DNA from 2 places in the Paenibacillus xanthanilyticus genome. Region 2 is predicted to be linked to the other one. Evidence: riboswitches for the same ligand, from Rfam matches in the RefSeq annotation. Region 2 holds a riboswitch; the other holds the start of a gene.

What was found. Region 2 has a riboswitch for ZMP and ZTP ahead of rpiB (ribose 5-phosphate isomerase B). Riboswitches for the same ligand answer to the same signal wherever they lie in the genome.
Region 1: another riboswitch for ZMP and ZTP. It lies ahead of ACFSKT_RS00255 (DJ-1/PfpI family protein); the one in region 2 lies ahead of rpiB (ribose 5-phosphate isomerase B).

What each region holds. Positions count from the first base shown of each region.
Region 1 covers NZ_JBHUHA010000001.1:44,306-48,454, reverse strand. Annotated here, with positions in the region: gene ACFSKT_RS00265 (LURP-one-related family protein) at 167-649, opposite strand; gene ACFSKT_RS00260 (ADP-ribosylglycohydrolase family protein) at 727-1,674, opposite strand; gene ACFSKT_RS00255 (DJ-1/PfpI family protein) at 1,790-2,377, opposite strand; ZMP/ZTP riboswitch at 2,432-2,511, opposite strand; gene ACFSKT_RS00250 (DMT family transporter) at 2,537-3,415, opposite strand; gene ACFSKT_RS00245 (LysR family transcriptional regulator) at 3,541-4,149, shown strand, end outside.
Region 2 covers NZ_JBHUHA010000002.1:2,451,139-2,455,287, reverse strand. Annotated here, with positions in the region: gene ACFSKT_RS28340 (L-threonylcarbamoyladenylate synthase) at 1-439, shown strand, start outside; gene ACFSKT_RS28335 (manganese efflux pump MntP) at 522-1,082, shown strand; gene ACFSKT_RS28330 (low molecular weight protein arginine phosphatase) at 1,163-1,759, shown strand; ZMP/ZTP riboswitch at 1,798-1,880, shown strand; gene rpiB (ribose 5-phosphate isomerase B) at 2,005-2,463, shown strand; gene ACFSKT_RS28320 (TIGR01440 family protein) at 2,477-3,109, shown strand; gene glyA (serine hydroxymethyltransferase) at 3,150-4,149, shown strand, end outside.

The sequences.
Region 1 (4,149 bases), on a different contig from region 2:
ATATAAAGCCTGGTTGCCGGCGCCAATAAGCGCGAGCAGCCAGGCTTTATTTTACGACAAGAGCAATAGGATTCACGCCTATTCGTCATCTTGTATTTGCGCGTGCGCAAGGCGACTAGAGGGCCGCCGCGAAGGTCTTGCCGCCCGGCTGCCACCCGCTCCACATTCAGCTTCGCTGCCGCTTCTGGATCTCGTTCAAGCCGAGAATTACGGCCACCCATTCGAAGGCATCCACGGCGGTCATCTCGCAGCTCAGCCGGTAGGCCGACGAAGAAAACCAGCCGCTCACTTTCTCGAACGTCGCCGCCAGCTGCCCTTGTCCGTCGCGAATCTCATACTCGCTGGAGAAGGCTCCCGCCTCGATATCGAAGATGCCTCTGCCGTACGCCTCGTATTCGAATTTCTTCGAGAGGAACGACATGCGCCCGCGCAGCCTGCCGCGCTCCGCGCCATCGGCGCCCGTGATGGTCCACTTGCCCGAGAAGAACGGAAACCCGCCGCTGTAGAGCGAGCCCCCCGCGCCGTCAAACACCTCCAGCGACGAACCGAACGTACTCCGCAAATCGACTTCGCCCACCTGATCCTGATTCGCATTCATAATGGCGGTCGTACCGGAATTGAAGACATTGTCTCGAAAGTACAGCTCCATGGAACACGCGCCTCCCATCTCTTCGCCTTCTCGTGGCGCCTCCCGTCGGCCGCACAGCATGGCCCAAGGCGGATGAATTAGTCGGCTTGACCGGCCGCTCCGCACGCCGCCTCGAAACGAACGCACAGCGCTTCGATATCGGCGAGCCGCGCAAGTCCCGCTACCCAATGCGACGGTATTGACGCGGCGCCGTAGATGATGCCGGCCAGACCGCCCGCAACCGCGCCCGTCGTGTCCGTATCGTCGCCTAGGTTAATCGCCTCCAGCACCGCTTCCTCGTAAGACGATGCATGCAGCAGACACCATAGAGCGGCTTCCAGCGTATGCACGACATACCCGCCAGATTGGATGTCCTCGCGCGCGATGTCCTGGAGCCCCCCTTGCAGGATGCGATCGTATCGACGAAGCTCGGGATTCTCGCCGTAAGCGGCGTTGACGGTCTCGACGGCCCCTGCAATCGCATCGTGCAGCGCCATCCCGTCCAATAGACCGATCGCGATCTCCACGTAAAGGGAACACCCGATTACAGATACGTCATGTCCGTGCGTGATCGACGATACCTGCCGAATTACCGTCATTCGCTCTTCCATCTCGGCACCTTGCAGCACATAAGCAAGCGGCAATATCCGCATGAGCGATCCGTTGCCGTTGCTGCTCTCGCTGCGTCCGCCCGCCAGATCGGGGCGAATCAGCTCATCGTTCAGCCTTTCGATCGCCCGGGCCGTGGCAATGCCGACATCGAATACGCGGCCGTGCGGCGTCCAGCGTAATTTATACAACCAGCCGGTAAAATTGTCCGCAACGTCGTACAAATCGACGCCGCCGCAATCGGCCACGCTCTGCATCAGCGCGAACGTCAGCGAGCTATCGTCCGACCACGTCCCCGCCGGCTGATTGTGGGATCCGTATCCGATCATGTCCGTAAGCGGCGATTCCTCCAGTTCCTTGCGGGATCTGAACTCGACGGGTACGCCGAGCGCGTCGCCGACGCATAACCCTAGAATTCCGTCTCTAACTTTACTCATCCTCATGCTCCCTTTTTAAATGGATGTCCGCCGTCTTAAATACGATTCTCGTCTCGTTCGCCATTCGCTCGCCCCATGAATGACGTCCGCCATAGCTCCGGTCATCCGACCTCTGTTAGGACCTTGGTCCATCTTCCTTAAAGCGATAATACGGATAATCCATCATGCGTCCGACTTCCCTCGCCGCCGCGGTGCCATACAGCGACTCCGCGACGAACAAGCCCAGATCGATCGAAGCCGATACGCCGCCGCCCGTGAAGACATGACCGTCCCGCACATACCGTTCACGCACGACCTCTCCGCAATAAGGCGCGAGCAGCTCGTATGCCGACTTGTTCGTCGTCGCCCTTTTGCCGCTCAGCCAGCCCGCCGCTCCTATGAGCAGCGCTCCGGTGCAGACGGACACTTTCCACGGAACGCCATCCGCGGTGCGCAGCCAAGCGAGGAACGTCTCGTCATGGCGCAGCTGCCTGGTCGCCATACCGCCCGGCACGAAGACCAGGTCGAAGTCCGACAGATCCTCCGCCACGGCGGACGCCTGCATCGCAAGCCCCCGGTCGTCCACGATCCGTTCGGTCAACGCGCAGAATCGCCATGACACGCCTCCCGTCCCCGGCACCCGGTTCAGCTGCGTCATGGCGTCGAAGAATCCCGAGAAATCCAGCGTCGTCATGCCGTCAAACAATACAAAAGCCATTTTCATCCGTATCTATCCGCCCTCCGTAGAAAATAAAAAAGCATTTGACCGCAAGATCAAATACTTCGCCCAGGCGTACGGCTGATAAGCGGCATGCTCCCCCATGGTTCTCCATGTTTACGCCAGTCGCATGCGCCTTTGATTTCCTTCAGTGTACACCCATATTCAGGTAACGGCAACCGATTTTTCCATGCGCCGAGTCCCTTCCCAATTGACGAGAAAAATGCCCGCGCCGGTACATATGCCCCCGACAGCCGCATGCCAGGTCAGCGGTTCGCCGAGCAGCAGCCAGCTGCTCAACACGCCGAAGAGCGGGACCAGAAACAAAAATGCGCTCGTCTTCGCCGGATCGCCCGTCTGGAGCAGCCGAAACCAGAGGGTCAGCTGAAGGATGGAACAGAAGACGACCAGGCACGCGACGATAGCCACGGAACGGCCGGATAACGCGAACGTCATCCGTTCGGTGAACAAGCTTAAGAGCAGCAGGCCGATCCCGCCGAGCAGCATTTGGTACGCCACGAGCACGTAGACGTTGAAGCGGCCGCCCCAACGTTTGATCAGCAGCGTCGAGCATGCGAACAGCAGTCCGCCGCATAGGCCGACCGCCGTCCCGGGACCAAAGCCGAGCCGGGCCCCGAAAGCAATCGCCACACCGGTAAAGCCGACCATGACGCCGAACCATTGGCGCGGCCGGTAACGCGCGCCGTAGAGCAGCGTCCCGAGCACGATAACGAAGAGCGGGTTCGTGAATGTCAAGATCGAAGATTCGGCGGCGCTAATCCAATGCATGCTATAGTAAGCGCAGCCCATCACCGCACATGTCTGCAAGAAGCCGATCGCAGCCACTCGCAGCCACTCGATGCCTCTTGGCAAGGGTGCCCGCCCAACCATGCCGATGGCAAGCATACCGCCGGCCAGCATGTACCGAACGCCCATCAGCAGGAACGGCGGCGCATAGTCCAGCCCCATCTTCCCGATCGGGAACGCGATGCCCATCAAGAACGTCGTCATCAAAACCAGCAACGTGTAATTCAGTCGCATCATACGCAAAACCTCCAGGTTGTCGTCGTGGTCTCATTGTATCGGAGGCTTGCATTTCTGTATAATGAAGGGTAACGATAACAGCCATCATTCGCAGTGATACCTGAATAAGTAAGGAGGGCTCTGCCATGGAAAGCGGCGATTTGCGCATCTTTCAGGCCGTAGCACGCGAAGGCTCCGTCACGAAGGCCGCTCGGACGCTCGGCTATGTCCAGTCCAATATTACCGCGCGCATCCGCCATCTGGAGATCGAACTGGGCACCACGTTGTTCACCCGGCACAACCGGGGCATGGACTTGTCGGGCAGCGGCAAGCTGCTGCTGCAATACGCCGATAAGATCGTCGGTCTCCTGGATGAAGCCGCGCTCGCGTTGTCCGCATCCGATGAACCCGGCGGCTCGCTGCGGATCGGGTCGACGCAGACCGCCGCCGCGGTCAGACTCCCGAGTCTACTAACCGCTTACTATGGCCGCTATCCGAGCGTATCGCTGTCCATCGCGACCGGTCATACCCAATTCCTCATCGATCAAGTGCTTCGTTACGAGCTGGACGGCGCGTTCATCGGCAGCGGCGTCGATCATCCGGAGCTTGCAGGCATGCCGACGTTCGAAGAGGAGCTCGTCGTCGTCACGCCACCGTCCATGCCCGATCTGGAAGCGGCGCTCGCCAGGCCGATCCTTGTCTTTACCGCCGGTTGCTCCTATCGCGACGTGCTTCAAGCTTGGGTCAGATCAAAG
Region 2 (4,149 bases):
CGCTCCGGCCGTCCAGCCGGCCGCCGACACCGCGCAGGCGCCCGCCCTATCCGCCGACGCCGCCCTGGCGCCGCGCTCGCCAGGCATGAAATACGCGCATTACGCGCCCCGAGGCGTCATGGAGCTGGTGCAGGGCGAAGCGGAGGCCCGCCGCGCCTATATCCAGCGCGAGGCGCACGCTGCCCGGGCGCGCGGCGAGCGCGTCGGCATCCTCACATTCGACGAACACGCCGGGCTCTATGACGCCGACGACGTTATTTCGCTCGGCAGTCTGTCGCGTCTGGACCACGCGGCGCAGGCGCTGTATGCCGCGCTTCGGGCATTCGACGACAGAGACGCGCAGCGCATATGGGCCGAAGCCGTCCCGGAGACGGGCATCGGCCACGCGCTTATGAACCGGCTCGTGAAGGCGGCGGGTCACAGGGTCGTCCGCGTCTAGCCATGTCCTGCCCCAACCCGCCAATCATGTTTCGCCCCTTGTCCGCATATGCTCTGATGAGACTTGGACAGGGGGTATGACGATGATCGAGGCGAGCTTGCAGACCGGCCAATTGTTGACGCTCATCATCATGGCGGTGGCGCTCGGGATGGACGCATTTTCACTGGGAATCGGAATCGGGTTGAAAGGAATCCGGCTGCTTGATATTGTAAAGCTAAGCGTCATTATTGGGCTTTTTCATATTATTATGCCGCTGCTGGGCATCTTCACGGGGCAATATGTCGGCTCGCTGCTCGGCGGGGTGGCCACGGTCGTCGCCGGCGGACTGCTGCTGCTGCTGGGCGGGCATATGATTTACAGCTCGCTGCGCGGAGAGGAAGTGCCGTCGTTCAACCACCGCTCGGTGTTCGGCTTGACCGTGTTTGCGCTGAGCGTGAGCATCGATTCGTTCTCGGTCGGCATATCGCTGGGCATGTTCGCCGCCGACGTGCTGCTGACGGTGCTGCTCTTCGGCTTTATCGGCGGGCTGATGTCGATTCTGGGGTTGCTGCTGGGTCGCAAAGTGAGCAAGGGGCTGGGCGAATACGGCGAGGCGCTCGGCGGAATTATTTTGTTAACCTTCGGCATCTTGTTTATACTGTAGGCAGTGGCACGAACGAACGTCTCGTGAAGGAAGAATCGCCTAGACGGCGCCGCTTTTCGGATGACGAAGGAGGGGGACTTATGCTGAAACGGATTTTGTTTGTATGTACGGGTAATACCTGCCGCTCTCCGATGGCGGAGGCGATGCTGCGCGAGCAGGCGCGCCTCCGCTCGCTGCCGATCGAGGTTCGCTCCGCGGGCGTCTCGACGGTCGACGGCTTGCCGGTATCCGAGCACGCGCGCGCGGTGCTTCGCGGCCGGGGCATCCCCGATGACGGCAGCTCCACCGCGATCGGGAGCGATTCGGTGGAATGGGCCGACCTGGTGCTTACGATGACGACCGGACACAAGCGGCATCTGCTGCAGCGTTTCCCGAACGCGGTGGACAAGACGTTCACGCTGAAGGAATACACGCAGACCGACGAGTCGGTCGTGGCGGATATCGCGGAGCTCGAGGCGCTGTACACCGAGTGGCATATGAAGCAGGCGCTCGGCGGACAGCTGTCGCCGGAAGAGCGCAACCGGCTGCTCGAGCTGGAGCGCCGCATCCCGGGCTTTGATATCGCCGACCCGTTCGGCGGCTCGCTCGAGATGTACCGGATTTGCGCGGACGAGATCGCGCAGTCGATGGACAAGCTGCTCCTCAAATTGTACGGCGAATCGCCGAAAGCGGATTGATTTTAGACCCGCGATCAAGTATGATGAAAGCAAATAACGGTTTCCGATGTGACTGGCGACGAAAGTGGATCAAACCACGGTGGAGCATCGGAATATACGGCCGGTCGCCTGGGCAAAGAGCATCGCGCGTTTTTTAGCGCGCTATGCTCTTTTTTCGTCTTTTGGGCGTTAATGGGGTATAATGGGACCAATGTAATTCGACTTTTTCCGCCCTTATGCGGATCATGCGGGAGGTAACGTTCCTTATGAAAATCGCTATTGGTGCCGATCACGCCGGCTACCGCTTGAAAGACGAAATCGTGCCGTTCCTGCAATCGCTTGGCCATGAGATCGAAGATTTGGGCTGCGATTGCGATCAATCCGTCGACTACCCGGACTACGCGGTGCCGGTCGCGGAACGCGTGGCGCAGGGCAAGGCCGACCGCGGCATCCTGATCTGCGGCACGGGCATCGGCATGTCGATCGCCGCGAACAAGGTGCCGGGCATTCGCTGCGCGCTCGTGCACGACATGTTCTCGGCGAAGGCGACCCGCGAGCACAACGATACGAACGTGCTGGCGCTGGGCGAACGCGTCGTCGGCCCGGGTCTCGCACAAGAGATCGTGCGCATCTGGACCGAGACGCCGTTCTCCGGCGGCGAGCGTCACGTCGGACGGTTGAACAAAGTGATGCAGCTCGAAGCCGCCAATGTCATCCATCCGTAAGGGGGAACCGGCCATGAGCGGAGAAAAGCGGTTGGCGGCGATCGAGCGGGACGTGCGGCAGGCGGTGCTGGAGCTCGCGGAAGCGGGCGGTCTGCGCCCCGGACAGCTGCTCGTCGTCGGCACGAGCACGAGCGAAGTGATCGGCCAGCGGATCGGGACTTCCGGGACGCTGGAGACGGCTGAAGCGATCTATCGCGGCGTCGAAGCGGCACGGGAGAAGGTCGGGTTCTACCCGGTTTATCAATGCTGCGAGCATCTGAACCGGGCGCTCGTGCTCGAACGGGCCGCGGCGGATCGGTACGGGCTGGAGCTCGTCTCGGCGATTCCGGTGCCGAAGGCGGGCGGCTCGATGGCGGCCTATGCGTTCCGTACGCTGGACGACGCGGTATTGGCGGAGACGGTGCAGGCGCACGCGGGCATCGATATCGGCGATACGTTCATCGGCATGCATCTGCGGCGCGTGGCCGTTCCGGTGCGCGGCTCGGTGAGGCGGATCGGCGAAGCCCACGTGACGATGGCTTATACGCGGCCGAAGCTAATCGGCGGCGAGCGGGCGGTGTATACGCGGGAGGCGGCAGGACTGGCCCCTGCCGCGAGCGGCGGGACGGTTGGCAAGACGGATTCGGATAATGGCATGTGCGACTGACATTTTGACTAGCTTCACGATATAGAGGAGGACACGTCCAATGGAAAATCTGCGCAAACAAGACCCTGAAGTATTGAAAGCACTCGGCCTGGAGCTTCAACGCCAGCGCGACAACATCGAGCTGATCGCATCCGAGAACATCGTCTCCGAGGCGGTGCTGGAAGCGGCTGGCACGGTATTGACGAACAAATACGCGGAAGGTTATCCAAGCAAACGTTACTACGGCGGCTGTGAGCACGTGGATATCGTCGAGGACATCGCCCGCGAACGCGCGAAAGAAATTTTCGGCGCGGAGCACGCGAACGTACAGCCGCACTCCGGCGCGCAAGCGAACATGGCGGTCTATCTGGCTGCTCTCAAACCTGGCGACACGGTACTGGGCATGAACCTGGCGCATGGCGGCCACTTAACGCACGGCTCTCCGGTCAACGCGTCCGGCTTGCTCTATAATTTCGTGGCCTACGGCGTCGACGAGAACACGTTCACGATCGATTACGAAGAAGTGCGCAAAGCGGCGTTCAAGCATCGCCCTCGCCTGATCGTGGCCGGCGCATCCGCGTACCCGCGCATCATCGATTTCGAGAAGCTCGGCCAAATCGCCAATGACGTAGGCGCGCTGTTCATGGTCGACATGGCGCATATCGCAGGTCTGGTCGCGGCGGGTCTGCACCCGAGCCCGGTACCGCATGCGCATTTCGTTACGACAACGACGCATAAAACGCTGCGCGGACCGCGCGGCGGCATGATCCTGTGCCGTCAGCCGTGGGCGGCGGCGATCGACAAAGCCGTCTTCCCGGGCTCCCAAGGCGGACCGCTCATGCACGTCATCGCGGCCAAAGCCGTCGCGTTCGGCGAAGCACTGCAGCCGTCGTTCAAACAGTACGCGCAGAACGTCGTCGACAACGCGAAGGCGCTGTCCGAAGAGCTCGTCGCGCAAGGGCTGAACCTCGTGTCCGGCGGCACGGACAACCACCTGATGCTGATCGACCTGCGCAACCTGAACATCACGGGCAAGAAAGCCGAGCACGTGCTGGACTCCG